Regions from separate parts of the Burkholderia sp. EMB26 genome, predicted to be linked through region 2. Evidence: riboswitches for the same ligand, from Rfam matches in the RefSeq annotation. Region 2 holds a riboswitch; each other region holds the start of a gene.
What was found. A riboswitch is a leader RNA that binds a small molecule or an ion and turns the genes downstream of it on or off. The one in region 2 is predicted to bind cobalamin.

Region 1 (12,431 bases), 930 kb from region 2:
TGCGCTGCGCCAGGGCGAGCCCGTCGGCCTGGTCGGCACGCGCCGCCGCCGCGCTGCCGGTCAGCAGCATCGCGAGCAGCACGCGCAATATCGTCTGTTTCATGCGGTTCTCCGCCGGCGGGGACGGCCGGCTTCATGGTCCGCGCATTATAGAAGCAAAGGGGAAGCAGGTTTTGCGCGTTCCCCAGGCGGCCCCCCTTTATCGGGGCCGCATGCGATGGTGTCCCTGCCTCAGCCCGTGACCGCCCCCTGGTTCGCCGGCCGCGCGAGCGCCGCGAATTTGGCGAGCACCCCGCGCGTATAGCGCGGCGCCGGTTGCCGCCACGCGGCGCGGCGGCGTGCGAGTTCCGCCTCGTCGACGTTCAGTTGCAGCAGCAGCCGGTGCGCGTCGATCGTGATCGAATCGCCTTCCTGCACCAGCGCGATCGTGCCGCCGACGAACGCCTCCGGCGCGACGTGGCCGACCACCATGCCCCAGGTGCCGCCCGAGAAGCGGCCGTCCGTGATGAAGCCGACCGATTCGCCGAGCCCCTTGCCGATGATCGCGGAAGTCGGCGCGAGCATTTCCGGCATGCCGGGGCCGCCCTGCGGGCCGAGGTAGCGCAGCACGAGGATGTCGCCCGCGCGGATCCGGTCGCCGAGGATCGCGTCCATCGCGCTCTGCTCGTCGTCGAACACGCGCGCCGGGCCCGTGATCACCGGGTTCTTCAGGCCGGTGATCTTCGCGACCGCACCGTCTTCCGCGAGATTGCCCTTCAGGATCGCCAGGTGGCCTTCCTTGTACAGCGCGCGGTCGATCGGGAAGATCACGTGCTGGTCCGCGCGCGGCACGCTCGGCACGTCCTTCAGCTCGTCGGCGATCGTGCGGCCCGTGATCGTCATGCAGTCGCCGTGCAGCAGCCCCGCATCGAGCAGGATCTTCAGCACCTGCGGAATCCCGCCGGCCCGGTGCAGGTCGGTCGCGACGTACTTTCCGGACGGCTTCAGGTCGCAGATCACCGGCACGCGCTTGCGGATGCGCTCGAAGTCGTCGATCGTCCAGTCGACCTCGGCCGCGTGCGCGATCGCGAGATAGTGCAGCACCGCATTGGTCGACCCGCCGGTGGCCATGATCAGCGACACCGCGTTCTCGATCGATTCCTTCGTGATGATGTCGCGCGGCTTCAGATCGCGCTTCACCGCCTCGACCAGCACGCGCGCCGATTCGGCGGCCGAATCGACTTTCTCCTGGTCGGGGTTCGCCATCGTCGACGAATACAGCAGCGACATCCCGAGCGCCTCGAACGACGAGCTCATCGTGTTCGCGGTGTACATGCCGCCGCACGAACCCGACGTCGGGCACGCGTTCTTCTCGACGCCTTCGAAATCCTCCTGCGACATCCGGCCCGCGGTGAATTCGCCGACGGCCTCGAACGACGACACGATCGTCAGGTCGCGGCCTTTCCAGTTGCCCGGGCGGATCGTGCCGCCGTACACGTAGATGCCCGGCACGTTCAGGCGCGCGAGCGCGATCATGCCGCCCGGCATGTTCTTGTCGCAGCCGCCGACCACCACCACGCCGTCCATCCACTGGCCCTGCACGCAGGTCTCGATGCAGTCGGCGATCACTTCGCGCGACACGAGCGAATACTTCATCCCTTCGGTGCCCATCGACATGCCGTCCGAAATCGTCGGCGTGCCGAAGATCTGCGGATTCGCGCCGGCCGCCTTCACGGCCGCCACGGCCGCATCCGACAGGCGCTGCAGGCCGGAATTGCACGGCGTGATCGTCGAATGGCCGTTCGCGATGCCGACCATCGGTTTGTCGAAATCGTCCTTCTGGTAGCCGAGGGCGTAATACATCGAGCGGTTCGGCGAACGGGCCACGCCTTGCGTGATGTGCTTCGAGCGGCGGTTGTACGACATGGGGGACTCCATCGTTGTATGGGCGTCACCCTGAAGGGCGCGCCGGTTCGGATCGAACAAGCATGGAGTTTCCCGATTGGGATGTCCAATATATTATTTGTCGCCTATTAAGTCGTTTTTCGAATGAGTCGAACATGGCCGATCCGATCCCCGACCTGCGCCAGTGGCGCTATTTCGCGACCGTCGCCGACGAGCGCCACTTCGGTCGCGCGGCCGAGCGCCTGTCGATGACGCAGCCGCCGCTGTCGCAGGCGATCCGCGCGCTCGAGGACGCGTTGGGCGTCGCGCTGTTCGTGCGCACCAAGCGCTCGGTGGCGCTGACGGCGGTCGGCGCGGCGTTGTTGCCGGACGTGCACCGGCTGCTGGCGTCGGCCGATGCACTGCCGCCGCTCGCGCGACGGCTCGCACGCGGGGAGGCCGGCTCGCTGTCGCTCGCATTCGTGTCGACCGCCGATTACGGGCTGTTGCCGTCTTTGCTGCGTGCGTTCGGCGCGCGCTACCCGCAGGTGCGGTTGCAGCTCGCCGAAGCGACGAGCGACGTGCAGATCGACGAACTCGTCGCCGGGCGCATCGACGCCGGGCTCGTCATTCCGCCCGTGCCGCCGCGTCACGCGGCCGGGCTGTCGTACCTGCCGGTCGTGCGCGAGCCGCTGGTGGTCGCGATGCCGGCCGGGGCGTCCGATGCGCCCGAGGACGCGCCCGTGCAGCTTGCCGATGTCGCCGCGTTGCCGCTCGTGATCTTTCCGCGCCGTTTGGCGCCCGGCTTTTATGACATCATTACGGGCTGCTACGGCGCGGCGGGGGCAACCCCGCGCATCGGCCAGGAGGCGATCCAGATGCAGACGATCGTCAGCCTCGTGTCGGCCGGCATGGGCGTCGCACTGGTGCCGCAATCGCTGCGTAACCTGCGGCGCACCGGCGTGGTCTACCGGCCGCTCGCCGGCTCTGCGCCGGTCGTCGAGACGGGGCTCGTGTGGCGCACCGGCGACGTGAGCCCTGTGCTCGCCGGCTTCATCGACGTCGTGCGCGCACAAGGTCTTGCCGCGTGACGTGAACGATGGCGCGCGGGCGCCGTCCAACGCGCGGTGCTGCGCGTGCGACGGCCGTACCGTATTCGAAAACTTCTTCGCTAACCCATGATCATTCACCCGAATTTCGACCCCGTTGCGATCCATCTCGGGCCGCTGGCCGTGCGCTGGTACGGCCTCATGTATCTCGTCGGCTTCATCGCGGCGATCGTCGTCGGCCGGATCCGCCTGAAGCTGCCGTACGTCGCGGCGCAGGGCTGGACCGCGAAGGACATCGACGACATGATGTTCTACGGCGTGCTGGGCACCGTGCTCGGCGGCCGGCTCGGCTACGTGCTGTTCTACAAGGCCGATTTCTACTTCTCGCACCCGCTCGACGTGTTCAAGGTGTGGGAAGGCGGCATGTCATTTCACGGCGGCTTCCTCGGCGTGACGCTCGCGATGATGCTGTTCGCGTGGCAGCGCAAGCGGCACTGGCTGCAGGTCACCGATTTCGTCGCGCCGATGGTGCCGACCGGGCTCGCGGCGGGGCGGCTCGGCAACTTCATCAACGGCGAACTGTGGGGCCGCGTGACCGATCCGACGGCGCCGTGGGCGATGCTGTTCCCGGGCGCGATGCGCGACGATGCGGCATGGCTGCCGAAGCACCCGGCACTCGTCGAGAAGTGGCATCTCGCCGACGTGTTCATGCAATACCAGATGCTGCCGCGCCATCCTTCGCAGCTCTATGAAATCGCGCTCGAAGGTATCGCACTGTTCTTCGTGCTGTTCCTGTTCGCGCGCAAGCCGCGGCCGATGGGCGCGATATCGGCACTGTTCCTGATCGGTTATGGCCTCGCGCGCTTCACGGTCGAGTTCGCGCGCGAACCCGACGACTTCCTCGGTCTGCTGGCGCTCGGCCTGTCGATGGGGCAGTGGCTGTCGCTGCCGATGATCGTCGCGGGGATCGCGATGATGGTCTGGGCGTATCGCCGCCGCGCGGCGAACGCGAATGCGGCTGCATGAAGTGATTACGTGACGCGGTATCGATGCACGCGTGATCGGCGCGTGCATCGGCTGCACGGAGGTACATGAAAAACGCCGGCCCTCGGGCCGGCGTTTTCGTTTCCGACAACTGCGCGACGCGCGTTACTTCATCTGCACGGAGCCGTTGACGGTGACCGACACGGTGGCCTTGCCGCCTTCGACCGCGATCGGCGCGCTCATCTTCGCGCTGTCCATCGGCGCCGCGGCCATCGCCATCATGCGCGTGTACGGCTGCACGTTGCGGCCGCTGCCGACGTTCACGTCGCGGATCGTGTAGCTGCTGTAGCCGAACGCCTTCGCGGCTTCGTCCGCGCGGGCGCGGAACGACTTGATCGCTTCCGTCGTGAGCTTTTGCTCGGCCGCGCGCTGCGCTTCCGGCGACAACGAGAACTCGACGTTCGCGACCTGCATCAGGTTCGACAACTGGCCTGCCAGCTTCGACGCCGCGGCGAAATCGCGCGATTCGAGCGCGACCTCGGTGCGGCCGCGCCATGCGGAGATCTTGCCGTCGCGATCGGTGCTCGGATACACGGAGAACGCACCCGTATGCGCGGTGACGCCCGACACGCCCTTCGCCTGCGACAGCGCCGCGTCCGCGCGCTGGTTCAGCTGCGCGGTGAGGCTGCCCGGATCCTTGGCCTGCTGCTCGTAGAACAGCGTGATATGAATGATGTCCTGCGGCACGTCGGCACTGGCCTGCGACGAAAGCGACAGCACGCCCGCCGGCTCCGGAAAGTGCGGGTTCGCCGTCTGGGCGTGCGCGGCGGGCGACGCGAGCGTCAGCGCGACGGGAACGGCGGCGGCAAGGGCGAGCGACAGCGCGAGTGCGGATTTCTTGGTCATTGTTGGACTCCTTGTGCGAGGGCGCGCACGCGGATCACGCGTGCACGACGCGGGCGTACCGCGCGACGAAAAAAACGACAGCCGGCCCGATCGGCCGACAGCGGTTGCTTAGGCCGTGCGAACCGGCCGCGAGTTCCGTCGCGGCGGCGTGTACTGACCAGATTTGACCTTTGGCGCGCGGCCTACTTCATCAACTTTTCGGTGATGAAGCGCCATTCCGCCCGCGTGACCGGCGTGATCGACAGCCGGTTGCCGCGGGCGAGCACGCGCATGTCGGCCAGCTCGTCGTGCTCGCGCAGCGCGGCGAGCGGCACGAGCGGCGACTTCTTCACGAAGCGCACGTCGACGAGCAGCCAGCGTGGCGCTTCCTGCGTCGATTTCGGATCGTAATAGGGGCTTTTCGGATCGAACTGCGTGGGATCGGGGTAGGGCGTCGACGATACTTCGGCGAGGCCCGCGATGCCCGGCTCGGGGCAGCTCGAGTGATAGAACAGCACGCCGTCGCCGATCTTCATCGTGTCGCGCATGAAATTGCGCGCCTGATAGTTGCGCACGCCGGTCCACGGCAGCGAGCGCTGCGGTGCGTTGGCGAGATCGTCGATGCTTGCTTCGTCCGGTTCGGACTTCATCAGCCAGTATTGCATGGATCGTAATCGACGCAGAATGGGCATGAGGGTCTGTTTGCATGCGGAACGCGCATGCGTTGCCACGAGGACGGCCGTTCTCGTGGCAACCCAAACTAAAAATTCAATCCACGGGAATGCCCGAAATCGCCCGTATGGCGGCGTCGCTCGTCACTTGTTTGGCTCGGCCAAACGGCGCTCCTCGCTTCTTGCCTGCGCCCCGCAAGGACGTCCCCTCGGGGGACGAGCGATTTCGGGCATTCGCATGCGCGTTCCGCATGCAAACAGACCCTCAAAAGGAAACGGCATCGGAAGTTCCCGATGCCGTTGGATAGGCCCCCGCCTTGGCCGCTAGGCCGGCATCCTGAACCTGAGGTTCAGAATTGGTCGCAGTTAGCAGCACTTCGGGTACATCAGACAGAGTGACGCGCGCGCCCGTGCTACAAATTTCCGCAACCGTGCACATGGCATTGGTTCAAGGAATATATGACCTTGGCGAACCAGGCAGGGAAGCTGACTGAACTGTGATTCGATGCGCCAATTTGACCACCGTTGACCGTCGAGATCAAGGGGAATCGACGCATCGTTTGAAACGTTACTGCGTCTCGTGCTGTGCGAGCACCGCACCGAGTTGTTCGTTCATCTGGTGCATTGTACGACGGATTTCCTCCGCCGGAAATGCTTCACCATGCCGCACGCTCGTTTGCAGCCGCAGCAATTCCGATGCGAGCGACAGCGCCGCCATCACCGCGATGCGATCGGTGCCGCGTACCGAGCTGTTCGAGCGGATTTTCGACATTTCGGCGTCGACGCGCGCGACCGCTTCGAGCAGCGCCGCTTCGGTCTCGGCCGAACAGGCGAGCCGATAGGGCTGACCGAGAATCGAGACTTCGATCTGCTTGGTGCTCATGCATGTTCTCCGTGGCTGGCCGCGTCATCGCCATCCGTGCGCGCCTGCGCATCCAGCAGGTCGAGCTGGTTGTCGGCTTGCTCCGCGCTCTTCGAGCGCGGCAGCTTTTCGAGAATCGCGTTCAGTTTCACCTGGGCGTCGTCGATCTTCGCCGACAGCGTGTCGCGCTCGGCCGCGAGCGCATTGCGTTCGTCGCGCAGCTGCGCGAGTTCCGCGCGGACCGTGTCCGCTTCCGCGCGCAATTGCGCGACCTGCTCCTCGAGCGCGAGCCGTTCCGAGTGATAGCGCTTGTTCAGCGAAATCAGACGGCCAATATTTTGAGATAGGGTTTCGAGTTCGTTGAGCATTTGCTGCGTCCTCTAAAGACCCAGCATTTTAGCGCGGAATAACGCGCAATCCGACATCTGTAACGTTTCCAGTCGTAACACCCCTGCTTCTTGCCGCGAATAGGCGCGTCCCGCGTGTCTCCGGACGCTTCCTTGACGCTCGCGCGACCGGCTCCTAAACTGGCGCCGCCTCGGTGCTCGCGCGCAGGACGCGCGGTTAAACGGGAAGCAGGGTGCGGGCTCCGCGAGCGCGTCAACCTGCGCTGCCCCCGCAACGGTAAGCGGCCGCGTCGCATGACGCAGGCCGGCTCGGGCGCGTTTCGCGTGCAGGTCGCACGCGGGCGCGGGCCACTGCGCGTCATCGCGCGGGAAGGCGAGCCGGACCGCCGCCAGCCCGGATACCGGCCGAGACGGGGAGCCCGCACGGGCTCCATGACGCGCGGCCTGCGGGGAAGCGGGGCGCGCAATGCTTCACGGAACGTTCTTCGATGCCGACCCCAATCGTCCGCCACGCGCCCCCGTCGCGCCCGGCCGGCCCCTGCAAGCGGATGCGCCGTGCGTCGGGCGCGCGGCCGTGCGCCGCATGAGCGCCGCACGCGCCACTGTCATCTGGGCCGCGCTGGCCGCCGTGGTCGCATTGCTGTTCGTCGCGTCGCTGTCGATCGGCAGCGTGCCGATGTCGCCGTGGCAGGCACTCGCTTCGCTCGTGCCGCACGGCGGCGATACCCTGTTTGCCGATATCGTCCGCACGCTGCGCCTGCCGCGCGCGCTCGCGGGTTTCGCGTGCGGCGCGCTGCTCGCGCTGGCCGGCGCGTTGTTGCAAGTGCTGCTGCGCAATCCGCTCGCGGAGCCGTACGTGCTGGGCGTGTCCGGCGGCGCGGCCGGCTTCGCGCTCGTCGCGATGATCGCGGGCGGCGCGTGGTGGCTCGTCGACGCATCCGCGTTCGCCGGTTCGCTCGTCTCGGTCGCGCTCGTGCTCGGTCTCGCCAGACGCGAGCTGTGGCGCGGCGAATCGCGCGACGCATCGCCGCGGCTGCTGCTCACCGGCGTCGTGATCGCGGCGGGATGGGGCGCGCTCGTCACGCTGTTGCTGTCGCTCGCGCCCGATGCGCGGCTGCGCGGCATCATCTTCTGGCTGACGGGCGACCTGAACGGCGCGACGGCGCCGTGGTTCGCGTGGGGCGCGCTGTTGCTGAGCGCGTGCGTCGCGCTGCCGGCCGCGTCGCAACTGAACGTGCTGCTGCGCGGCGACGCGACCGCGCAGGCGCTCGGCGTGCCGGTCGCGCGGCTGCGCGTGCGGATCTATCTCGTCGCGTCGCTGGCCGCCGCCGCTGCCGTGACGACGGCCGGCACGATCGGCTTCGTCGGGCTCGTCGTGCCGCATGCGCTGCGGCTCGCGTTCGGCAACGACCAGCGGATGCTGCTGCCGGCCGCGATGCTCGCGGGCGGTGGCGGCGTGATGGCGGCCGACCTGCTCGCGCGCACCGCGATCGCGCCCGCGCAACTGCCGGTCGGCGTGATGACCGCGTTGATCGGCGTGCCGGTGTTCCTGTGGATGTTGCTGAGGAGGCCGATGCGATGACGGGCGCCACATCGTACGCCGCCGCCGGCGACATGCACTACAGGGCCGTCGACCTGACATTGAAGGCCGGCGCGCGCACGCTGCTCGATCGCTTCACGCACGCGTTCCGCCCCGGCGAGATCTGGTGCGTCGCCGGCCCGAACGGCGCGGGCAAGACGACGCTGCTCGCCACGCTCGCGGGATTGCAGCCGCCCGCTGGCGGACACGTCGAGATCGACGGCCGGCCGCTTGCCGCGTGGCGTCCCGAGCACCTCGCGCAGCGCCGCGCGCTGATGCCGCAGCAATTGCACGATGCGTTCAGCGCGACGGTGTTCGACACGGTGCTGCTCAACCGCTTTCCGTATCTCGGCGGCTGGGGCTGGGAGCGCGACGACGACCGCGCGGCCGCGCGCGATGCGCTGGCGACGTTCGACCTGAGCCCGCTCGCGGCGCGCGACGTGATGTCGCTGTCGGGCGGCGAGCGGCAGCGGGTCGCGCTGGCCGCGACGCTGTGCCAGGATGCGCCGCTGATGCTGCTCGACGAACCGCTCGCGCATCTCGACCTGCATCACCAGATCGACTGCCTGACCGCGCTCGCCGCGTGGCTCGCGGCAGGCCCGCGCACGGTGGTGTTTTCGTGTCACGACCTGAATCTCGCGCGGCGTTTCGCGACGCATGCGCTGCTGCTCGACGGCCGCGGCCAAGCGTGGGCCGGCCGCGTGCACGACGTGCTGACGCCCGAGCGCGCGAGCGACGCGTTCGGCTATCCGCTCGTGCTGATCCGCGAGAACGGCCGCGATGCGCTGCTGCCCGCATGGCCTGCGCGACAATGACGTTTCCCGTTCCGATTTTTCCGATGCGCGGCGCATGCCGCGCGCACGACACGGCTCCTCGATGACGACTCCGACCCAATTCCCGCCCGCGATCGCGCCGCTCGACGACGCACTGCGCAAGCGTCTCCAACATGTGATCGACCACAAGACCAAGCCACCCGGCAGCCTCGGTCAGCTCGAGGCGGTCGCGCTGCAGATCGGCCTGATCCAGCACACCGAGCGGCCGGTCGTGCAGCGGCCCGCGACGATCGTGTTCGCGGGCGACCACGGGATCGCGGCCGAGGGCGTCAGTCCTTATCCGCAGGCGGTGACCGCGCAGATGGTCGCGAACTTCCTGGCCGGCGGTGCGGCGATCAACGCGTTTTCGGGTGTCGCGCAGAGCACGCTCGAGATCGTCGATGCGGGCGTCGCGTCGCCGCTGCCGCTGTCGGACCGGCTGGTGTCGCTGCCGGTCGCGCGCGGCACGCGCAACTTCGCGGCGCAGCCGGCGATGACGCGCGACGAGGCGATGGCCGCGCTGGCCGCCGGCGCGGCGCGCGTTCGCCTGCACGCGTCGCTCGGCACGAACGTGATCGGCTTCGGCGAGATGGGGATCGCGAACACGTCGTCGGCCGCGTGCCTGATGAGCCGTCTGCTCGACGTGCCGATCGACGCATGCGTCGGCCGCGGCACGGGGCTCGACGATCAGGGCCTCGCGCACAAGCGCGCGGTGCTCGGCCGCGCGCTCGTCAAGCATTCGCATGCGATCGCGCCGCTCGACGTGCTCGCGACGTTCGGCGGCTTCGAGATCGCGATGATGACGGGCGCGTACCTCGCGGCCGCGAGCGAGCGGATGACGATCCTCGTCGACGGCTTCATCGCGACCGCCGCGCTGCTCGTCGCCGAGCGCATCGCGCCCGGCGTGCGCGACTACTGCGTGTTCTCGCATACGTCGCACGAGGCCGGCCATCGGCGCATGCTCGAGCATTTCGGCGCGAAGCCGCTGCTCGCGCTCGACCTGCGGCTCGGCGAAGGCACGGGCGCCGCGCTCGCGCTGCCGCTGGTGCGCGCGGCGGCCGCGTTCCTGAGCGAGATGGCGAGTTTCGAATCCGCCGGTGTCGACAATCGTGACGCCTGAGCGCGCGCGCGGCATGCGGGCCGAACTGCGCTACTTCTTCGTCGCGCTCGGCTATTTCACGCGCGTGCCCGTGCCGTGCTCGATCGGCTATGCGGCCGGCGATCTCGACCAGGCCGCGCGCTATTTCCCGCTCGTCGGCGCTTGCGTCGGCGCATGGGGCGCGCTGGTCTATCTCGTCGCGCTGCGCGCGCTGCCACCGTCGATCGCGGTCGGGCTGTCGATGGCCGCGACGCTGCTCGCGACCGGCGCCTTCCACGAAGACGGCCTCGCCGACAGTTGCGACGCGTTCGGCGGCGGCTACACGCGCGACGACGTGCTGCGCATCATGCACGATTCGCGGATCGGCACGTTCGGTGCGGTCGCGCTCTTGATCGCGCTCGGGCTGAAATGGCAGGCGCTGACGTCGATGCTGCCGCTGCGCGCCGCATGGACGATGATCGCCGCGCATGCGGCGAGCCGCGCGATGGCCGTGAGCCTGCTGATGACGCTCGACTACGTGCGGCCCGAAGGCAAGGCGAAGCCGGTCGCGCAACGGATGGACGCACGCGCGGCGTGCGTCGCGGCGGTGTTCGGACTGCCGTGGCTGTTCTGGCCGGACTGGCGCATGGGCGTTGCCGCATGCGTGGCGCTCGTCCTGGTGCGCGCGTGGCTGGCCCGCTACTTCGTGAAGCGGATCGGCGGTTATACGGGCGACTGTCTCGGTTTCGCGCAGCAATTGGGCGAATTGGCGATCTATCTCGTGGTGCTCGGATGGACATCGTCCTGATCCGCCATCCGGCCGTCGGCATCGAGCCGGGCATCTGCTACGGGCGCAGCGACGTGCCGCTCGCCGAATCGGCCGATGGCGGCGCGCAGGCCGTGCGTGCGCATCTGTCGACACTCGGTGCGCCGTTGCCCGAACAGGTCTGGACGAGCCCGCTGACGCGTTGCGCGTCGATTGCCGAACGGCTCGCGCGGGCACTCGACGTGCCGCTGCGGCGCGATGCCGACTGGCAGGAAATGGATTTCGGCGCGTGGGAAATGCAGCGCTGGGACGATATCGACCGCGCGGCACTCGATGCATGGGCGGCCGACCTGATGCATGCGTGCGCGCACGGCGGCGAAAGCGTGGCGCGATTCGTCGCGCGGATTGCGCGGCAGGCCGATGCGATGGCGAAGCTCGACGGCCCGCAATGGGTCGTCACGCATGCGGGCGTGATCCGCGCGTTCGCGTCGCATCTATTGCGTGTGCCGCTCGATACGCTGCTGTCGCGGCCGGTGCCGACGGGCGGGGCCGTCTGGCTGCGCGCGGACGACGACGCACATGCAGCGGAAGTCGTGCACTGGGACGCGTAGGCGCGGTTGCGTCTGCAGATGACCGACGCCGCGCAGGACCGATCCGTCGCGCTCGCCCGGCGCATCCGATATCGACGCGCGATGCACCCGCCCGCCGCCGGACATCAGCGCGCCGGCCGCCGCGCACGCGCGGCATCCAGGTCCTCGCACAGCGCGGCCGCGCCCTGCGCGATGCGCGGCGACGGCCGCGTCAGCAGATCGCCGTCGATCGCGAACAGGTTGTTGCGCGCCACGGCCGTCAGCGCGGGCCACGCACGCCAGCGCGCGAGGCTCGGCAGCGGTTCGTTCGAACGGGTCGCCCCGGCGCTCGTTGTCACGATCGCTTCCGGATTCGCCGCGAGCACGGCTTCGTCGGTCACGGTCGGCGCGAGCGGCTTGAGCGACGCAAATACGTTGCGGCCGCCGCAGAGTTCGAACACTTCGTTGATCAGGTGCGTGCCGTTGAGCGTCGTCAGCGGGCGGTCCCACACCTGGAAGAACATCGAGACGGGCGGGCGTGCCGCGTAGCGTGCGCGCAGGGCCGCGATGTCGCGCATGAAGGCGGCCGCGGCGGCATCGGCGGTCGGTTGCGTGCCGAGCAGCGTGCCGAGCCGGCGCAGCGACGACGATACGTCGTCGAGATGCTTCGGTTCACTGAAGAACAGCGGAATGTGCAGCGCGCGCAGCGCGTCGGTCTGCCGCTGGGCGTTGCCGTGCCGCCAGACGACGATCAGGTCGGGCTTTAGCGCGGCGATGCGTTCGAGGTCGAGCGCCTTGTTGTCGCCGACGCGCGGCACCGCTTGCGCGGCGGGCGGATAGTCGCTGTACGTGACGGTGCCGACGAGCTTCGCACCGCCGCCGGCCGCGTAGACGAGTTCGGTCGCGTGCGGCGCGAGGCTGATCACGCGTTGGGCAGGCGCGGGTAACGTGACCGTATTGCCGGCG
Region 2 (5,270 bases):
GGCACGGGTTCGTCGGCAAGCGGCGAGAAGAACCGCAGCACCGCACCGAGCGCATCGAGCAGCACAAGGTTCGCCGGATAGATGAACGAAAACGCTGCATCGCGCGCCACCGCGATCCGCTTGCCGGCCAACGCGCGCGACAGCGGCGCCGCAACGTCCGGTTCCGCGAACGCGACGGCAGGCGGCAATTCGGCGAGCGCGGTTTGCGCGAGCACATCGGCCGCGCGCTCGAGCCGCGCGTCGAGATCGTCGATGTCGGCCGGCTGATGCAGGCCGAGATGGCGCTCCGGCAGCGCGATGCCCGCATCGGCCGGCACGTGGCCGAGCCAGCGCAGATCCGCGGGCAGCGCCTGTTGCAGCAGCTCCGCGTGCCGCGCCGAGCCGACGCGGTTGGCCAGCACGCCGTGAAACGGCAGCTCCGGCCGGAACCGTGCGAGCCCGAACGCGATTGCCGCGAACGTCTGCGCCATCGCCTTCGCCGAAATCACCGCGACGACCGGCACGCCGAATGCGGCCGCGAGATCGGCGCTGCTCGGCGTGCCGTCGAACAAGCCCATCACGCCTTCGATCAGGATCAGGTCCGCGTCGCGCGCGGCGTCGGCGAGCAGCGCCCGGCAACCGGCCTCGCCGACCATCCCGAGGTCGAGCGCATGCACCGGCGCGCCGCTTGCCCGTTCGAGCAGCATCGGATCGAGGAAATCGGGCCCGGTCTTGAACACGCGTACGCGACGGCCGAGCCGGCGGTGCAGCCGCGCGAGGCCGGCCGTCACCGACGTCTTGCCCTGGCCGGACGCGGGCGCGCTGACGAACAGCGCGGGGCAGGCCGGCATGCTCAGAACTCCACGCCGCGCTGCGCCTTCACGCCTTGCTCCTTGTACGGATGCTTGACGAGCCGCATTTCGGTGACGAGGTCGGCCGCATCGATCAGCGCATCGGGCGCGTGCCGCCCGGTGACGACGACGTGCACCGACTCCGGACGCGCGACGAGCGTGGCGAGCACTTCGTCGAGCGGCAGGTATTCGTACTTGAGCACGGTGTTCAACTCGTCGAGGATCACCATCCGGTAGTCGCCGCTTTCGATCATCCGGCGCGCCTCGTCCCAGCCCTTGCGCGCGGTCGCGATGTCGGCGTCGCGGTTCTGCGTGTTCCACGTATAGCCGTCGCCCATCGTCACGAAATCGCATTCCGCGACCGCGCCGAGGAAGTCGCGCTCGGACGTATGCAGCGCCCCCTTGATGAACTGCACGACACCGAGCCGCATGCCGTGGCCGAGCACGCGCACGGCCATCCCGAACGCGGCCGTGCTCTTGCCCTTGCCGTTGCCGGTGTGGACGATCAGCAGGCCTTTCTCCTGGGTGGCGGCGGCCTGCTTTTTCTCGTGGCCGGCGCGGCGGCGTTCGGCCATCCGCTGATGGGATTCGGAATCGGTCTTCATCGGGAATCGTCCTGTCGAAAGCGAAACAAGGGTTTTCAGAGCGGGCCGGCGAGCGCGACCGTCACGCCGTCCCGGATGGATTTGGGGCCGAGCAGCCGGCCATGCGGCGCGGCGAGCTGCGCGCACGGCTCGGCCACGCCCGCGATGCCGAAGCGGGCCAGCGCGGCGTCCGACGGGCCGCTCGCGGCCAGTTCCGGACGACTCGCGAGTTGCGCCGCGTCGAACGCGACGAGCGGCCAGCCGCGGCGCGCGCACAGCGTGCGCAGCGCACGGGCGCGAGCCTTGTCGACGAGCGTCGCGACGAGCGCCGGTTCGGCGGCCGGATAGCGCGCGAGCGCGGCGCGGATCGCGGCATCGAGTTGCGCGGCCGTGACGCCGGCGCGAAAACCGACACCGAGCGCGACGCGCATCATGCGTGGCCGCCGAGCGCCGCACGCACCGCCGGATCGTCGGCGAGCGCCGCGACGCGGCCGATCACGACGATCGCCGGCGATCCGATGCCGGTTTCGCCGACGCGCGCGACGAGCGTATCGAGCGTCGCGTGGACGTGGCGCTGTTCGGGCCGCGTGGCGTTCTCGATTGCCGCGCACGGCGTGTCGCCGGGCAGGCCGCCGTCGCGCAACGCCGCGGCAATCGCGTCGAGCCGGCGGATGCCCATGTAGACCACGATCGTCATGCGTGTGGCCGCGAGCGCGCGCCAGTCGGGCTCGTCGGCCCCCGCGCCGTGGCCCGTGACGAAGATCACGCCCTGCGCGTCGCCGCGGTGCGTGACCGGGATGCCGAGCGCGGCCGGCGCGGCGATGCCCGCGGTGATGCCGTTGACGACTTCCACCGGAAAGCCCGCCGCGCCGAGCGCGATCAGCTCCTCGCCGCCGCGGCCGAACACGAACGGATCGCCGCCCTTGAGCCGTGCGACGCTGCGGCCCGCGCGCAGGTGCGCGAGCATCGCGGCGACGATCGTCTCCTGCGGCGTCGACGCATGGCCGCCACGCTTGCCGACGTGCTCGATCAGCGCATCGGCGCGCGCATGGCGCAGCACGTCGGGGTTCACGAGATCGTCGACGAGCAGCACGTCGGCCGCGCCGATCGCGCGTACGGCCCTGAGCGTCAGCAGATCGGCGTCGCCGGGGCCGGCGCCGACGAGCCAGGCGCGGCTCATCGCGCGCGGCACGGCGCGCACCGTGTCGAAACAGTGGAACAGGGAAGGCGGGCGGCGCATCGGCGGCCGGCGGACAGGCAGTGCATGGCGGATCGGGCGAAACCCGCGCGAACGCGGGGGAATGCGCACCCGGTCCGTCCCCCGCGGATCGGGCGTTCGGCGAGCAGCGCGCTCGCCCCTTGCGTCGGCCGGTATCCGGGCTGGCCGCTTGCCAGACCGCAGCCTTCCCGCCCGGTCGAAGGGCAGTGGCATCGCGGGCGGCCTGGGCGCACGCGCGAGGAAGCGCGCGGCGCGGGCGGCGTACCGTTGCGGGGACAGCACAGGCCGGGCGGATGTCCGCCTCCTGTTTCCCGTTTAACTGCATGCACCGAATGCGCATGCGAGCACCGAACGCGGCGCATACGATAGCACAGGCCTGCAACGCGCAAGCCGCCCGGCGGAGCGGCTGCGCGGGGCGCCGGCGCCGCCCGCGAGGTCAGAACTTGTATGCCGCCGTCAGCGTGAACGTGCGTGGCGCGCCGGGCACGATCTGCGCGAGGCCCGTCGCATTCGCGTAGTAGTCGCGATCGGCCAGGTTGACGGCCGCCAGCGTCACCTCGAGGTCGCGCGTGCGATAGCCGGCCTTGCCGTCCCAGCGAAGGTACGCGGGCAGTTCGAGCAGGTTGTCGCGATCGGCGTAACGCGCGCCCTCGTACACGACCCCGAGTTCGGCGAAAAACCCGCGCAGCGGCGCATGGCTGACGAACAGGCTGCCGTTCGACGCCGACACGCCCGCCGAGCGCTTGCCCGCATACTTCGGCTCGGCGTCGACCACCCGCGCGTGTTGCCAGCCGATGCCGCCGCGGACGAACCAGTCGCCCGTGAGCCGGCCGGCGACGCCCAGTTCCAGGCCACGATTGCGTTCGAGGCCGGTGAGGTCGAAAAAGCCCGGGCGAACCGGGTCGGCGATGCGGCGGTTGTACAGGTCGAGCTGAAACAGCGCGAGCGTCGTGCTCAGCGCGCCATCGCGCCAGTCGCTTTTCACGCCGATCTCGTATTGGCGCGTGTATTGCGGGCCGAGATCGTTGGCGTTGCCGCGCGCGTCGGGCGTGATGCCGATCAGGTCGCCGCCGACCGGCGCGAAGTTCTTGCTGTACGACGCATACAGGCTGTGCGCGCCGACCGGCGACCACACGACGCCGAGCCGCGGGCTCCATGCCGTCGTCGTGCGCCGCGCATGCAGACCGTTCAGCGCGTTGGTCGAATCGACGTCGAAACGTTCCGCGCGCAGGCCGCCGAGCAGCTTCCACGCTCGCCCGAGGTCGACGCGATCCTGCGCGAACAGCGCGTAGTCGCTGACACGGTGGCGGTTCATCGCGTACGGGCGCGGCGTCGAGCCGACGAGGGCGAAGCGATCCGGTCCGGTCACCGGAACCGGCGCCGCGTCGGCCTGCCAGAGCGCCGGCGTGCGCTTCTGCCAGCCGTATTCGATGCCGAACAGCAGGTGATGCAGCGCCGGACCGGTCGCGACCTTGCCGCCCAGTTCGACGCCGGTCTGCACGTTGAGCTGCGTCATGTCCTGCAGGTAACGTGCGCGTTGCACGCGCCGGTAGTCGCGCGGCTTCGCGACGTAGCTTTGCGTGACGTAGGTATTGTCGAAGGTGCTGCGCAAATCCAGCACGCCGAGCGTATGGCGCAATTCCCAGTCGCCGTCGAGCGCATGCGTGAAGACCGAGCGCCAGTTCATGGTCTCGTCGCGGATCGTGTCGCGGCCCGCCGCGCCGAAGAAGGTTGCGCGTGGTGCGGACGGCAGCGAGAACGCGAGCGGCTTGCCGGCCGCATCGACCGCGGCGACCGGCGCCGGCATGCCGCGATCGGGCACGCGTCGGTACGTGTCGTATTCGAACTGCAGCAGCCAGCTTCGCCGCGCGTCGTGCCACTTGATCGACGGCGCGACGAACTGACGCGTACCGTCGACGTGGTCGCGGAAGCTGCCGGCGTGTTCGCGTCCCGCATTGAGCCGCATGCTCCACGCGCTGGACAGCATCCGGTTGAGATCGACCGACGCGCCGAGCCGTCCGTAGCTGCCGGTCGTCGCCGACACATGTCCGAAGTTTTCCGGCAACGGCTGCTTGGTGATCCGGTTGATGACGCCGCCGCCGCTGCCGCGCCCGTACAGCGCGGCAGCCGGCCCCTTCAGCACCTCGACGCGTTCGATGTTGCCGAGGCTGCGTACGTATTGCGCATCGTCGCGCATGCCGTCGAGCAGCAAGTCGCCCGCGCTGGAAAAGCCGCGAATGCGGAACGAATCGAAGCGCGTGTCCGACGTATTCGACACACCGGGCACGCCGGCCAGTGCGTCGGCAAGCGTGCGGCCGCCATAGGACAGCGTTTCCTCGACCGAGACGCTGTCGATGGTTTGCGGTACGTCGCGCGGATCGCTCGCGGTGCGGGTCGCCGTGCTCACGCTTTCCGCACGCGGATCATTCGGATGACGGCGGCTGCGCACCTCGACCGCGGGCAGTTCGTCGTCGAACTCGGCCGCCGCGGCAGGGCAGGAAGCAACGCCGGCAATCGAGCACAGCGACAGGGCCAGCACAGGAAAACGCCGCCCGGATATCTGTCGTTTCGACATGGAAATTTGAGGATGACTGAGTGATTGCCTCACATGGCCGTTGCGCGGTGGTTCGTGTTGTT
Region 3 (12,431 bases), on a different replicon from region 2:
CGGCAACCTGACGTTCCCGATCCTCCGCCGCGACGTCGACGACATCCTGACCGCGACGGACGCGGAACTGGTCGACTGCATGCGCTTCTTCGCCACGCGCATGAAGCTCGTCGTCGAGCCGACCGGCTGCCTGTCGTTCGCCGCCGTGCGACGGATGAAGGATGCGCTGCAGGGCAAGCGCGTCGGCGTGGTGATCAGCGGCGGCAACGTCGATCTCGAGAACTTCTGCGCGCTGGTGTCGGCACCGGCCTGACCGTCGCGGCGCGCATGAAGATCCTGTCATGCGCGCGCCGCCGACCCTTCACGTCGCGTTAAGTTTCGCGCCCTAGACTGATTACGTCGTCCTGAAGTCAGTCGTGAAGGAGTCGCCATGAATACGCACGCGATCGTCGCCGCCGCCCTGGCGGCCGCTTCCCTGTCGGCGTTCGCTCAACCGGGCGTGACGTCATCCGGTTTTCCCGCCGCATCGCCGGCCCCCGCAGTCGCGCAAGCGACGCACCGTTCGCCCGCCGCGTTGCCGCCCGTCGGCTTCGTGTTCGCGAAGATCGATCAGAACAATACGCCGCCCGATCGCGGCGGCGACCCGGGCGGCCGCACGCACGCCGGCACGCATATGTAACGACACGCGCCGGCCGCCGGCATTCAGAACGACGGCAGCGACGGATCGCGGGCGGCGAGGATGTCGTCGGTGCGCCGCTGCAGCGCGCCGTCGAGCGTCTCCGGTTGCGGAATCAGCCAGTAGCGCCCGGCGCGAATACCGTCGAATACCCGCTCGGCGAACGCGTCGGGCGTGAGCCCGTGTGCGTTCAGCATCGTGCGCATCGTGTCGACGAAACCGCGCACCTCGGGCCGGTCGTGCGCGGCGCCGAACGGATCGTTGAAGATGCCCGACAGCACGGGCCCCGGCGCGAGCAGCGACACGCCGACCGGTGCGCCGAGCATCTTCAGTTCGCCGTACAGCGATTCCGTCAGCGCGACCACCGCGAATTTCGTCGCCGAATACGGCGACATCAGCGGGCTCGGCAGGAAGCCGCCGACCGATGCGGTGTTCACGACCCGCGCCGGCGCGTTGCGTTCGAGCATGCGCGGCACGAAACTGCGAATCCCGTTCAGCACGCCGTGCACGTTGATCGCGAAGCTGCGCTCGAAGCGCTCCGGCGTGATTTCCCAACTGAAGCCGGTCGCCATCACGCCCGCGTTGTTGAACAGCAGGTCGACGCCGCCGAAGCGCCGCCATGCGGCTTCGGCCAGCGCGTCGACGGCTTCCGGCCGGCTGACGTCGGTCGGCACGCACAGCACGTCGGTGTCGAGCGTCGCGGCGAACGCGTCGAGTTTCGCCGGATCGAGATCGGCCAGTACGACGCGCATGCCGAGCGCGGCCGCGTGGCGTGCCAGCCCGCTGCCGATGCCGCTGGCCGCGCCGGTAATCACGGCGGTGCCGCCGTCGAAGCGAATCGAATCGGTCATGTCGGTCAACGTCCTGTCGGGTCGGATGCGCGGCGCTGCGCGAGCGTGCACTGGCCGGCGAGGAACCGGCTTCGGGTGTCGGTCATGATGTCTCCTGTCATCGAGTGCGGGCCGTTCAGCTCGAACCCGCGATATCCACACGGTGCAATACGCGCCCGGGTTCCGCCTCGCCCGTTTGAACGAGATCGCGCACGCGAGCGGCAGGTTCGAACGGGAAACTGTCGAGGAAAGCGCGGCCCGCGCAACGCGCCGAGCCGGTTCCGGCTCGAGGGCACGCGCTCGCCCCGTTTCGTCAGACCAGACGCACGGCCCGCGCGCATGAAACGAAAGGATCCGGAAAGCTGACGCGGGACAATGACGTTTTTTCGCATCCGCAGGCAGCCGGACGATTGACGTGCGCGAGCGCACGCCATTACCCTTGCGCGCTGATGGTTCCCAGGGATGGGATCAAAAGGGAACGCAGGCGAGGCAACGCCTCGAAGCTGCGGCTGCCCCCGCAACTGTGAGCGGCGAATCCGTGCCACCGCATGCCACTGGGAAACCGGGAAGGCCCGCACGGATGACGACCCGCGAGCCAGGAGACCTGCCATCGACCCGAGGTCCAGGCAGCCGCACCGGGCGGGGTGTCCCGATGCGCCAGGCACCGCCCCCGGGTGGTCGCCCGTTGCATGGACGACCCGACCTCAGGATCCACCAGATGTCCATCGTTCCCGAATCCGCTTCCCGGCCGGAAGCGTCGCACCGACACGCCGTCGGCATCCGTTGCTTGTCCGCCCTCCGCTCACGATCGCCGTACCCGCTACTCGCTTTGTCCCGCCGTCTCATGAACCTTCGTCACCTGCTCGCCACGTCCGCCGCCACCGCGCTGCTTTCCCCGCTCGCCCATGCGGCCGGCGACACGGCGCCTGCGCAGCCCGCCGGGCCCGCGGAAGGGGCGGACCTGCCGACGATCAGCGTGACCGACACGCGGCACCTGCCCGAATCGTTCGACCGGCGCTACGCGTCGACCCAGGTGCTCACGCGCGACGATCTCGACCGGCTGTCGCCGGCCGACCCGAGCATCACGCAGGCGCTCGCGACGCTGCCGGGCGTGACCGTCACGCAGAACGGCGGGCCCGGCTCGTCCGCGTCGGTCAGCATCCGCGGTTCGTCGGCGAGCCAGGTCGCCGTGTTCATCGACGGCATCCGGATCGGCTCGCCGACCACCGGCATCGCGCCGTGGGCCGACCTGCCGACCGACGCGTTCGAGCGCGTCGAGGTGATCTCCGGGCCGGCCGCCGCGTCGTTCGGCAACAACGCGATGGGCGGCGTCGTGCAACTCTTCACGCGCCGCGCCGCCCAACAGCCGAACCAGACCACCGTGTCGTTCGGCGGCGGCACGAACAAGACGTTCGACACGCGGTTCCGCACGTCGGGCACAGTGCCGTCGACGGGGCCGCTGGCCGCGCTCGGCGGGCTCACCTATTCGCTCGGGCTGCACGACTACAACACGGCCGGCATCGACGCGACGCGGCCGTTCTTCTACGGTCACGAAGACGGCCGCAATCCGTATCACGCGCAGGATCTCGACGCGCGGCTCGGCTATGCGCGCGACAACTGGTCGATCTCGACGTTCGCGCTGTACCACCGCTCCGACCTGTCCTACGACAACAGCGGCTACGCGAATCGCGAGCTCGATCACCAGCTGACGACCGGCGTCGCGTTCCATCTCGACATCACGCCCGATACGCAATTCGACCAGTCGTTCGGTTATGCGAACGACCGCCAGTTCATCTATGCGGACAACCCGGCCCTCGCGACGGACCAGATCAATTCGCAACGCATCAGCACGTCGACGTCGCTGACCCATCAGGCGCACGGATTTCATCTGTTCGGCCTGCCGCTGTCGGGCGAATCGAAGCTCGCCTACGATTTCACGCGCGAACAGGCATTCCTGCCGGTCGACATTCCCGGTGGCGTACCGACGCGCAACGATTCCGCGTTCTCGCTGCACCAGTCGGCGACGCTCGGCAGCGTGACGATGTTCGTCGCGGGTCGCCACGAGATCGTCGCCGGGCAAGCGGTGAACACCGGCAACGCCGCGCTGTCGTGGGCGATCACGCCGGTCTACACGGCGCGCGTGTCGTACGGCAATGCATTCCGCCTGCCGACGTTCAACGACCTGTACTATCCCGGCTACGGCAATCCGAGCCTCAGCCCGGAACGCAGCACGTCGGTCGAGGCCGCGCTCGACGCGAACACGGCGTACGGCACCTTCACCGCGGCGATCTACGATACGCGCGTCAACAACCTGATCGCCTACAACCCGGCAACGTTCTCGCCGATGAACATCGGCCGTTCGCACATTCGCGGCATCGACCTGTCGTACAAGGGGACGATCGGCCGTTCAACGCCGGTGAGCATCGCGGTCGGCATCCTGAATCCGCAGGACGAGACCAACCAGACCTGGCTCAGCCGCCGGCCGCGCCAGACGGTCAGCCTGAACGTCGACCACACGTGGGACGAATTGAAGCTGCATGCGCTGAGCACGGGCGCGTCGCTGCTGTACGGCGGTTCGACGTTCGACGATCCGGCCAACCGGCAGTATCTGGCGTCGTACCTGACGGTGAGCCTGCGCGCGTCGTACCGGATCAATTCGCACCTGACCGTGTCGGCGTCGCTGTCGAACCTGTTCGACCGGCAGTACATGACCGCGTACGGCTACAACACGCTCGGGCGCACCGCGTTCGGCAAGGTCAGCTATACGTTCTGACGAGCTCACGCATCCGCATGAAGCGCCACGCCGGCACGCGCGGAAAATTGACATCGCGGCCAAACCTAATAGAATTAGTTTTTTGACTAATCCGCATAGCATTCGTCATGGCGCGTGCCGGCATTACCGTGGACAAGCTCGTCGAAGCCGGCGCGCGGCTCGCCGATGAAACCGGCTTCGAGCTGCTCACCGGCGCGGCGCTCGCGCGACATTTCGACGTCAAGCTGGCGAGCCTGTATTCCCATATCCCGAGCTTCGACGATCTGAAGAGCCGGATCGCGCTGTTCGCGCTGCAGGAGCTGGCCGATCGCGCCACCGACGCGCTGGCCGGCCGCACCGGCAAGGACGCGCTGGCCGCGCTCGCGAACGTCTATCGCGACTACGCGCGGGCGCATCCGGGCCGCTTTGCGGCCGCGCGCCATCCGGTGAGCGCCGAACGGGCCGCCGAAAGCGCGGGCGGGCAGCTCGTCAGGATGACGGCGGCGGTGCTGCGCGGCTACGACCTGCCGGAAACCGAACAGGCGCACGCGATCCGTCTGCTCGGCGGCTTCTTCATGGGCTACGTGACGCTCGAAAGCGCCGGCGGCTTCTCGCACAGCGCGCCGGATTCCGACGCGTCGTGGTCGCGCAGCCTCGATGCGCTCGACGTGATGCTGCGTCACTGGCCGTCGGCCGCCTGACGCACCGAACGGAACCCGAGCGATGAAAGACAAACCCGACGGCGTCGTACTGCCGAGCCGTGTCGTTCCCTTCCCGACCTCGATCAGCGACGAAGCACGCGCCGCGCTGCAACGCCTGACCGGCGACGACGGCGTGCCGCTGAACGCGTTGCACGTGATGCCGGCCCCGGACGATATCGACGCGTGGATGCGCGTGAAGGCCAGCGCCGACGCACATTACGCGGCCGCGGTCGAGCAGCTCGCCGGCTATCTGCGTTCGAGCGTCGAGACGATCCGCGTCGGCGATGCGGACGTGCATGTCGCGACACCGGAAGCCGAGGCTTCCAGCGCCTATGCGACCATCGACCTGCACGGCGGCGCGCTGGTCGTCGGCGGCGGCGCCGCGTGCCGTGCCGGCGCGCAGATGCAGGCCGACCGGCTCGGCGTGCGCTGCTACGGCGTCGACTACCGGATGCCGCCCGAGCATCCGTATCCGGCCGCGCTCGACGACTGCATCGCGACCTATGCCTACGTGCTGGAGCGCTACGCACCGGAACACGTCGTCATCGGCGGCCGTTCGGCCGGCGGCAATCTCGCCGCCGCGATGGTGCTGCGCGCCCGCGACGAGGGCCTGCCGCTGCCGGCCGCGCTCGTGCTGCTGTCTCCGGAAGCCGACCTGACCGAATCCGGCGACAGCTTCGAGACCAACCGCCTGGTCGACGTCGTGTTGCCGGGGCCGCTGATGGCGAACAATCTGCTCTACGCGAACGGCGCCGATCTCGCGCATCCGTACCTGTCGCCGCTGTTCGGCGATTTCGCCGCCGGCTTCCCGCCGACCTTCATCCAGAGCGGCACGCGCGACCTGTTCCTGTCGAACGCCGTGCGCCTGCATCGCGCGTTGCGACGCGCGCAGGTGCCGACGGAGCTGCACGTGTTCGAGGGGATGCCGCACGGCGGATTCATGGGCGCGCCGGAGGATATCGAGCTGAGCCAGGAAATCGCGCGCTTCGTGCACGCGCACCTGCACGCATCGAATGGAGCCGGCGATGAATAGAAACGCACCCGGGAACGACATCGGCATCGGCCGGGATCGCTGCGCTGCCCCGCGCGTCTAGATCAGTCCGCGCACGCCCGCGACCAGCTGGATCGCGCCGAATCCCGCGACGATCGCCGCCGACACGCGCGACAGCCCGTGCATGAACCCGAACGACAGCTTCGTGCGCAGCGCGGCGCTCGTGGTGCTCAGGCACAGCCACCACATGGCCGAACCGATGAACACGCCGGCGACCATCGATCCGACGGTGGCCTCCATCGCGCCTTCCTGCGTGTCCGGCAGCGGGCCGAGCGCCGCGAAGATCCCGACGAACGACACGATCGTCATCGGGTTCGACAGCGTGAGGCCGAACGTCGTCAGGAAATCGCGCAGGACCGTCGTACGCGGCAGCTCGCGTTGCCCCGCCGGCGCGGCCGGCGCCTGGCGCGCGATGGTCCACGCGAGCCAGACGAGAAACGCGCCGCCGCCGATTTTCAGGGCGACGGTCAGCATCGGGAACGCGGTGACGAGGCCCGCAACGCCCAACGCGCCGAGCAGGCCGTAAATCGCGTCGGCGCATGCGGCGCCGATGCCCGTCGCGAATCCCGCCTGGAAGCCGCGGCTCAGGCTGCGCTGAATGCACAGCATGCCGATCGGGCCGACCGGCGCCGCGATCGACCACCCCATCACGACGGATTTGATGAACAGCATCGCCTGCCCCTTGCAGCATCCAGTGGATCGAACAGGCATCGTAGGGAAAGTCCGGCCCCCGCTGAATACGGTTTTTAAGGAAAAATAGGCACTCCACCTTAAAAACGCCCGCCGCGATGGACGATCTGGACTGGAAGATACTGGCGCTGTTGCAGGACAACGGACGCATCAGCTATACGGAGCTCGCGCGCCAGGTCCATCTGTCGGTGCCGGCGGTGACGGAACGCGTGAAGCGCCTTGAAGCCGCCGGCGTGGTCGAGGGCTACATCGCGCGGATCAACCCGTCCGCGGCAGGCTATCCGGTGAGCGCGCTGATCGGCATCACGGTGCAGCAACCGGCGAAAGCGAAGTTCCTGAAGCTGCTGGAGACGATTCCCGAAGTCGTCGAATGCCATCACGTGACGGGGGCGGATTCGTACGTGATGCGGTTGGTCGCCGTCAGCATGGCTCATCTCGAACAACTGATCGAACGCATCAATCTGTACGGCGAAACGCGCACGTCGATCGTGATGTCGACGCCGCTGCCGGCGCGCGGGCTCGCACGGCCGCCGTCGAAGCCCGGCGACACGCGCAGGTAGCGGGCCGCGGTTTCAGGCTCCATCGCCGGTCCCGGCCGGGACCGAAGACGACCGATGGCCGTCGTCTCCGGTCATGCGGCCGGGTTCCCGCATGGCGATCGGCACGAGCCGGCTATTTGCCGACCGCGCCGCCGAGCAGGCCACCCACCAGCGACGTCACCGGCGCGAGCGGGTTGGCGAGCGCGCCCAGCGGCGAGCCGCCGCCGCTCGCACCGGTCTCGGCGCCACCGTGCACGGTCGCCGGTATGCCGCCGACCACGCTCGTCACCAGACCGGCGACCGGCACCGCGCCGTTCGGGCCGCTCGGGTTCACGAGGCCGCCCGCATTGGTCACCGTGTTGCCGACCGCCCGGACGAGACCGCCGACCGCGCCGACGATCGGCTGCGGCGACGTGGACGTCACCTTCCATCCGGCCGACGTGATCGCTCCGCCGACCTGCCCGAGCAGGCCCGCGACCGGCTGCCCGAGGCCCGTTGCGGTGCCGGCCTGCTGCGTGAGCTGACCGGCCGTCGTCACGAGCGGCGTGATCGCCGTGCTGAGCGCCTGCGTCGCCTGCTGGACCGGGCCCGACGACAGGGCCGAGCCGAGCATGGTGCCGCCCGACTTCAGGCCGCCGGCCACCGTGTCGAGTAGACCGCCGACGGGCGTCGTAATCGGCGCGAGCGGCGACAGCGGGCCGGAGCCGAGCGCCTTCACCGTTTCGCTGAGACCGTTGACCGGGTTGCTGGTCGAGCCGACGAGGGTGCCGAGGCCCGTCACCGTCGTGCCGACCGGGTTCGGCGTGAAGCCGATCTGGCCGATACCGTTGCTCACGGCATTCGTCGTGTCGCGGATGAGCGTGCCGACGCCGGTGACCGTGTCGGCCGGCCCGGCCGTCATGGTCTTGCCGACGCCGGGCAGTGTCACGTCGCCGAGCGTCGAGCCCGCGGCCAGCACGACTGCGCCGACGGAACTGATGATGCCGTTGGTGCCGGGTGTACCGCTGGTTCCACTCGTGCCGCTGGTTCCGCTTGTGCCACTGGTTCCGCTTGTGCCACTGGTTCCGCTTGTGCCGCTGGTTCCGCTCGTGCCGCTGGTTCCGCTCGTGCCGCTGGTTCCGCTCGTGCCGCTGGTGCCGCTCGTGCCACTGGTGCCACTGGTGCCACTGGTGCCACTGGTGCCACTGGTGCCACTGGTGCCACTGGTGCCACTGGTGCCGCTTGTGCCGCTCGTCCCGCTTGTGCCGCTCGTCCCGCTCGTCCCGCTCGTCCCGCTCGTGCCGCTGGTCCCGCTCGTACCACCGGTTCCGTTCGTCCCGCTCGTACTCGTCCCGATGGTGTTGCCGGCCAGCGTCGGCGCCGTAATGTCACCGCCGCCGCACGCCGCGAGCGCACACGCAGTGGCAATGGCGGCGAGTGAAACGTTCGCCTTGGTGAAGTGATTGTGCATGGAAGCCCCCGTTCGCTATTCAGCTCGATCACGTCAACAAGCATCTAGCGTGCCATCTCCGTGGGCCTCCTTCACATTGTCACGATCGCCTTTCGATCGCGGTCCGGGCCGCACTGCGCGTCACGGCACATCGCGTGCGGATCGTGCGTCGCGGCGCGTCCCGTCCTGGCATTCCGATCGCGCTGACGTAACACCGGCCCCGCGTTACGTAGCACCGACCGGGAAAAACCGGCAGCATCCTCGTCACGGCCGCTTCACCAGCTTCACGATCGTCAGCGTGCCGTTGACGTTTTCCACCCGAACCCGAACCTTGTCGCCCACATGCAGCGGCGGAATCATCGCCGCGTCGCCGGCCTTGAATGCCATCGTCATCGGCGGCATGCCGATGTTGTCGAGCGCGCCGTGCTTCAGCATCACGAGCCTGCGGCCGGCATCGATTGCCTTGACTTCGGCATCGGTCAGCGTCGCATTCGACGCCGACATGGTCGCGTCGCCTGCGTTCATGTCCGGCATGTCGCCGCCGGCGAGCGCCGGCATGGCAATGGTCGCCATCGCGCACGACACGACGACAGCGCGAAAACAGGTCTTCATCGAGCATCTCCCGTCGAGCCAGCGCGTTTCCGTCGCCAGCCAGCGCCACGCATCACACGATCAACGTCGCACCGGCCCACGCGATCAGCACGACACCCAGCACGCGGCCGATACGCTCGCCACCGGGCAGCACCTTCTCCACGAACACGAACAGCGACAACGCGACGATCCACACCACGTTCATCACGCCGCCGACGAACAGCAGCGCCATCAGTAACCAGCAGCAGCCCACGCAAACGATGCCGTGCCGCACTCCCAGCAGGAAACTGCCGGCGACGCCCGGGCGCCAGTGCGCGACCAGGAATGCAGCCGGCGCCCGGCATTGCCGCAGGCACGCGCGTTTCAGCGGCGAGAATTGATAAAGCCCGGCCAGCGCCAGCACGATCGCGGAAAGGCGCGCACTCTTCGACCACAGCATCATCGCGGAGATCAGCCCGGCCGGTTGCAGCAGCGCCTGAAGCAGCGCCGCGCCGATCGAGAACGCGAGCCACGTCGTCAGATAGCCGGCCAGCAGCGCCACCGACGTGAACGCCGATCCCGTCGCCCCGTCGCCGTGCTGCCGTAGCACGCGCCGGTACAGCATCACGAGCGGCGCCGCGCCGGGCGTCATCATCGCGATCATCATCACCCACCACATCGCGATCACGGTCGGCAGAGGCGGATCCATGCTGCCCATGCCGTCCGCCAGCCGATGCGGAAACAGCGCGACGGTCGTCATCTCCCGCGCCGACATGCCGGTTCCCGCGCCCGTCCACAGATAGAACCAGCACAGGCCGACGAGCGCGGCCATGCCGATCAGCGTGACGGCGCGCTCGCGGGCGAGCCAGGTGTCGAACGGCGTCATGCCGCGGCGCGATGCCGGATCAGCCCGTGGTTGTTCAGATGCAGCCGCGCGAATTGCGCATAGGTTCCGTCGAGATTCAGCGCGATGTTGCCCTGCGAGCGCCCCGTGCCCGAACCGATCTCGGCCAGCTCGTATTCGAAACCGTGCGGCAGGTCGATCCGCACACGGTGCTCGGCACCCGTCACCGGATTGTGGATGGGTTCGCCGGCTGCGTCGAACACACCGTCCACGTGAATCCGGCCGCGCCGCGCATCGACGTCAACGTCGAAATCGATCTTCGTGAAGATCGGCTCGAACGCGTGCTCGAGCGTCGACGCATACACCGAAAACATCGTCGCGAACGGATCGGTATCCTGACCGGTCATGATCTTCAGCACGGCCTCGCGCTGTGCCGGACTGGCACGCTCGTCGACGATCGGTTGGCACTTGCCCTTGCCTTCGTGAACGGCGCCCGGCCACTGGAACACCACCGCGATCCTGACGCCGTCGAGCACCACGTCGCCGTAGTGGCCGCTGTCGATCGAAATCGCCCCCATCGCTTCGCAGTTGCCGTTGGTCGGCAGCGCATTGAACTGGCAAGGGCAACCGTATGAGCAATTGCAACTGATCATTTCGGTTCCCTGAATTTCCCACGGCGTCATGGCTCCACCTCGCGCTCTGAAACAGACGAACGCTTCGAATCTAGTGCACGCGATCGGGGAAAGCAAAGCGGTCGTGGCGGCGTGAAAACCGGGGGTTCCGGCCTCACGTAAGACGTTTCAGGATGCGTTCGCCGGGTTGCGCCGGAAACCGTCTCGTCCCCCTGTTCTCACACGATCAGCGAAGCAACGATCGCACACCACACGGCGCCGGCGCCGCACAGAAACACGCGCCGCGCGACGAACATTCGCGACTCGTCGCCGGGGGTTTTCATCGGCGACGTGGCGAGAAACGGCACGCTGGCGAGGCACGCGAAACCCGCCAGCGCGGGCACGATCACGACGTAGTCGCCGAACCGCCAGGGCAGCGCTTCGTGCAACCCCCAGTAGCCGAGAAACAGCATGCCCATCGAGAACATCGTCGCGGCGGCCGAACTGAGCGCGACTACCGATCCTGTCGGAAATTGCACGGGAACCTCCCCTCGCGCGACCCACGCGCTGACGCCCATCTCGCCGGGGACCGCGATGACGGCGTCTGCCGGCGCAGACTCACGCGTTCATGTCCGGCTCGAACGCATCGCGTGCGCCGTCGCGACCAGGCCGCGAATGCGCGTTGTCACGGATTGACAGGCTCGACCCGATCGAATGGCCATGTCGTACCCGTTTAACGAGGACGTGCGTGGCGCTGCTAACCCGTTTTTTTCGTGCCCTGCGCAACGGAAATCCACCCGACCACCGCCGCGGCGACCCAGCAGCAGGTGATCATCAGGTCCAGATCCATCCAGCCCTCGAAATTCGTACTGTTTTCGAAACTGCAGCGCTGATGGCCCCTGACCCACATGCAGCCGCTGATCAACTGCTGGACATGCATGTAGATGCTGTACACGGCAACGGCCGAAGCGATGATGGCGACCCGCAGGCTTATGCTCTTTTTCATTGACGCTGAAGGCGTGGGATGATTTCCCGACGATCTTAAGCCAATGGCGATGCATGACGCAATCGATCCGGTATCGTCCCGATTGACCCGCATGCGTAAAAGCGCATCGATTGTCGCAACCTCGACGGAAGCCGGCATGCGTCGCGACGGCGGAAGGATTTCGCGCGTTCAGGCGCGATGCCGCATGGATCGCGGGGCGGCTCTCCGCGCCACCGCGCTCAATCGACGACCGGCCTGATCGTCTTCAGGCAATCCGCCGCCAGTTGCTGATAAATCCGCGTGCCATTCGCCTTCGCGTCGATCTCCGCGCCGCTCAGCCGGCGTACGACACGCGCCGGCATGCCCGCCAGCAGCACGCCGCGCGGCACGTCGTAGCCGGCCTTCACGAACGCACAGGCCGCGACGATCGTCGTTGCGCCGATCGTCGCACCGTCCATCACGACCGCATTCATGCCGATCATCGTGTCCGGCTCCAGCGTCGCGCCATGCACGATCGCGCCGTGGCCGATGTGGCTGTTCACGCCCAGCCGGCAGGTCTCGCCGATCCCGACGTGCAGCACGCAGCCGTCCTGCACGTTGCTGCCGTCTTCGACGACGATCGCGCCGAAGTCGCCGCGCAGGCTCGCATGCGGGCCGATGTAGCAGCGCGCGCCGATCGTCACGTCGCCGATCACGACCGCGCTCGGGTCGAGGTACGCGGACGGATCGACGCGCGGCCGCATCCCGTTGAATTCGAACAGCGGCATCGTCAGAGCGCCGCGACCGCTTCCGGCACGAGCGTGAACAGGTCGC

Region 1: linked by a shared signal. The riboswitch ahead of KU887_RS13140 (iron ABC transporter permease) and the one ahead of cobA (uroporphyrinogen-III C-methyltransferase) in region 2 are both predicted to bind cobalamin.
Region 3: linked by a shared signal. The riboswitch ahead of KU887_RS19505 (TonB-dependent receptor domain-containing protein) and the one ahead of cobA (uroporphyrinogen-III C-methyltransferase) in region 2 are both predicted to bind cobalamin.

The regions. Positions count from the first base shown of each region.
Region 1 is NZ_CP078070.1:2,787,870-2,800,300, reverse strand. Features, by position in the region: gene KU887_RS13185 (c-type cytochrome) at 1-103, opposite strand, end outside; gene ilvD (dihydroxy-acid dehydratase) at 232-1,905, opposite strand; gene KU887_RS13175 (LysR substrate-binding domain-containing protein) at 2,040-2,954, shown strand; gene lgt (prolipoprotein diacylglyceryl transferase) at 3,042-3,938, shown strand; gene KU887_RS13165 (SIMPL domain-containing protein) at 4,062-4,802, opposite strand; gene KU887_RS13160 (EVE domain-containing protein) at 4,985-5,446, opposite strand; RNA gene ssrS (6S RNA) at 5,758-5,939, opposite strand; gene KU887_RS13150 (cell division protein ZapA) at 6,021-6,335, opposite strand; gene KU887_RS13145 (ATPase) at 6,332-6,682, opposite strand; cobalamin riboswitch at 6,837-7,086, shown strand; gene KU887_RS13140 (iron ABC transporter permease) at 7,128-8,243, shown strand; gene KU887_RS13135 (ABC transporter ATP-binding protein) at 8,240-9,055, shown strand; gene cobT (nicotinate-nucleotide--dimethylbenzimidazole phosphoribosyltransferase) at 9,117-10,172, shown strand; gene KU887_RS13125 (adenosylcobinamide-GDP ribazoletransferase) at 10,186-10,938, shown strand; gene cobC (alpha-ribazole phosphatase) at 10,923-11,507, shown strand; gene KU887_RS13115 (cobalamin-binding protein) at 11,612-12,431, opposite strand, start outside.
Region 2 is NZ_CP078070.1:1,862,085-1,867,354, forward strand. Features, by position in the region: gene KU887_RS08745 (cobyrinate a,c-diamide synthase) at 1-830, opposite strand, end outside; gene cobO (cob(I)yrinic acid a,c-diamide adenosyltransferase) at 833-1,435, opposite strand; gene KU887_RS08755 (cobalamin biosynthesis protein) at 1,471-1,848, opposite strand; gene cobA (uroporphyrinogen-III C-methyltransferase) at 1,845-2,654, opposite strand; cobalamin riboswitch at 2,763-3,000, opposite strand; gene KU887_RS08765 (TonB-dependent siderophore receptor) at 3,070-5,208, opposite strand.
Region 3 is NZ_CP078071.1:628,580-641,010, forward strand. Features, by position in the region: gene KU887_RS19490 (threo-3-hydroxy-L-aspartate ammonia-lyase) at 1-253, shown strand, start outside; gene KU887_RS19495 (hypothetical protein) at 371-619, shown strand; gene KU887_RS19500 (SDR family NAD(P)-dependent oxidoreductase) at 643-1,467, opposite strand; cobalamin riboswitch at 1,880-2,073, shown strand; gene KU887_RS19505 (TonB-dependent receptor domain-containing protein) at 2,291-4,219, shown strand; gene KU887_RS19510 (TetR/AcrR family transcriptional regulator) at 4,348-4,899, shown strand; gene KU887_RS19515 (alpha/beta hydrolase) at 4,922-5,932, shown strand; gene KU887_RS19520 (LysE family translocator) at 5,990-6,622, opposite strand; gene KU887_RS19525 (Lrp/AsnC family transcriptional regulator) at 6,739-7,200, shown strand; gene KU887_RS19530 (collagen-like triple helix repeat-containing protein) at 7,313-8,629, opposite strand; gene KU887_RS19535 (copper-binding protein) at 8,873-9,220, opposite strand; gene KU887_RS19540 (DUF2182 domain-containing protein) at 9,273-10,064, opposite strand; gene KU887_RS19545 (DUF1326 domain-containing protein) at 10,061-10,705, opposite strand; gene KU887_RS19550 (hypothetical protein) at 10,873-11,172, opposite strand; gene KU887_RS34645 (hypothetical protein) at 11,391-11,777, opposite strand; gene KU887_RS19560 (transferase hexapeptide repeat family protein) at 11,858-12,385, opposite strand; gene KU887_RS19565 (electron transfer flavoprotein subunit alpha/FixB family protein) at 12,388-12,431, opposite strand, start outside.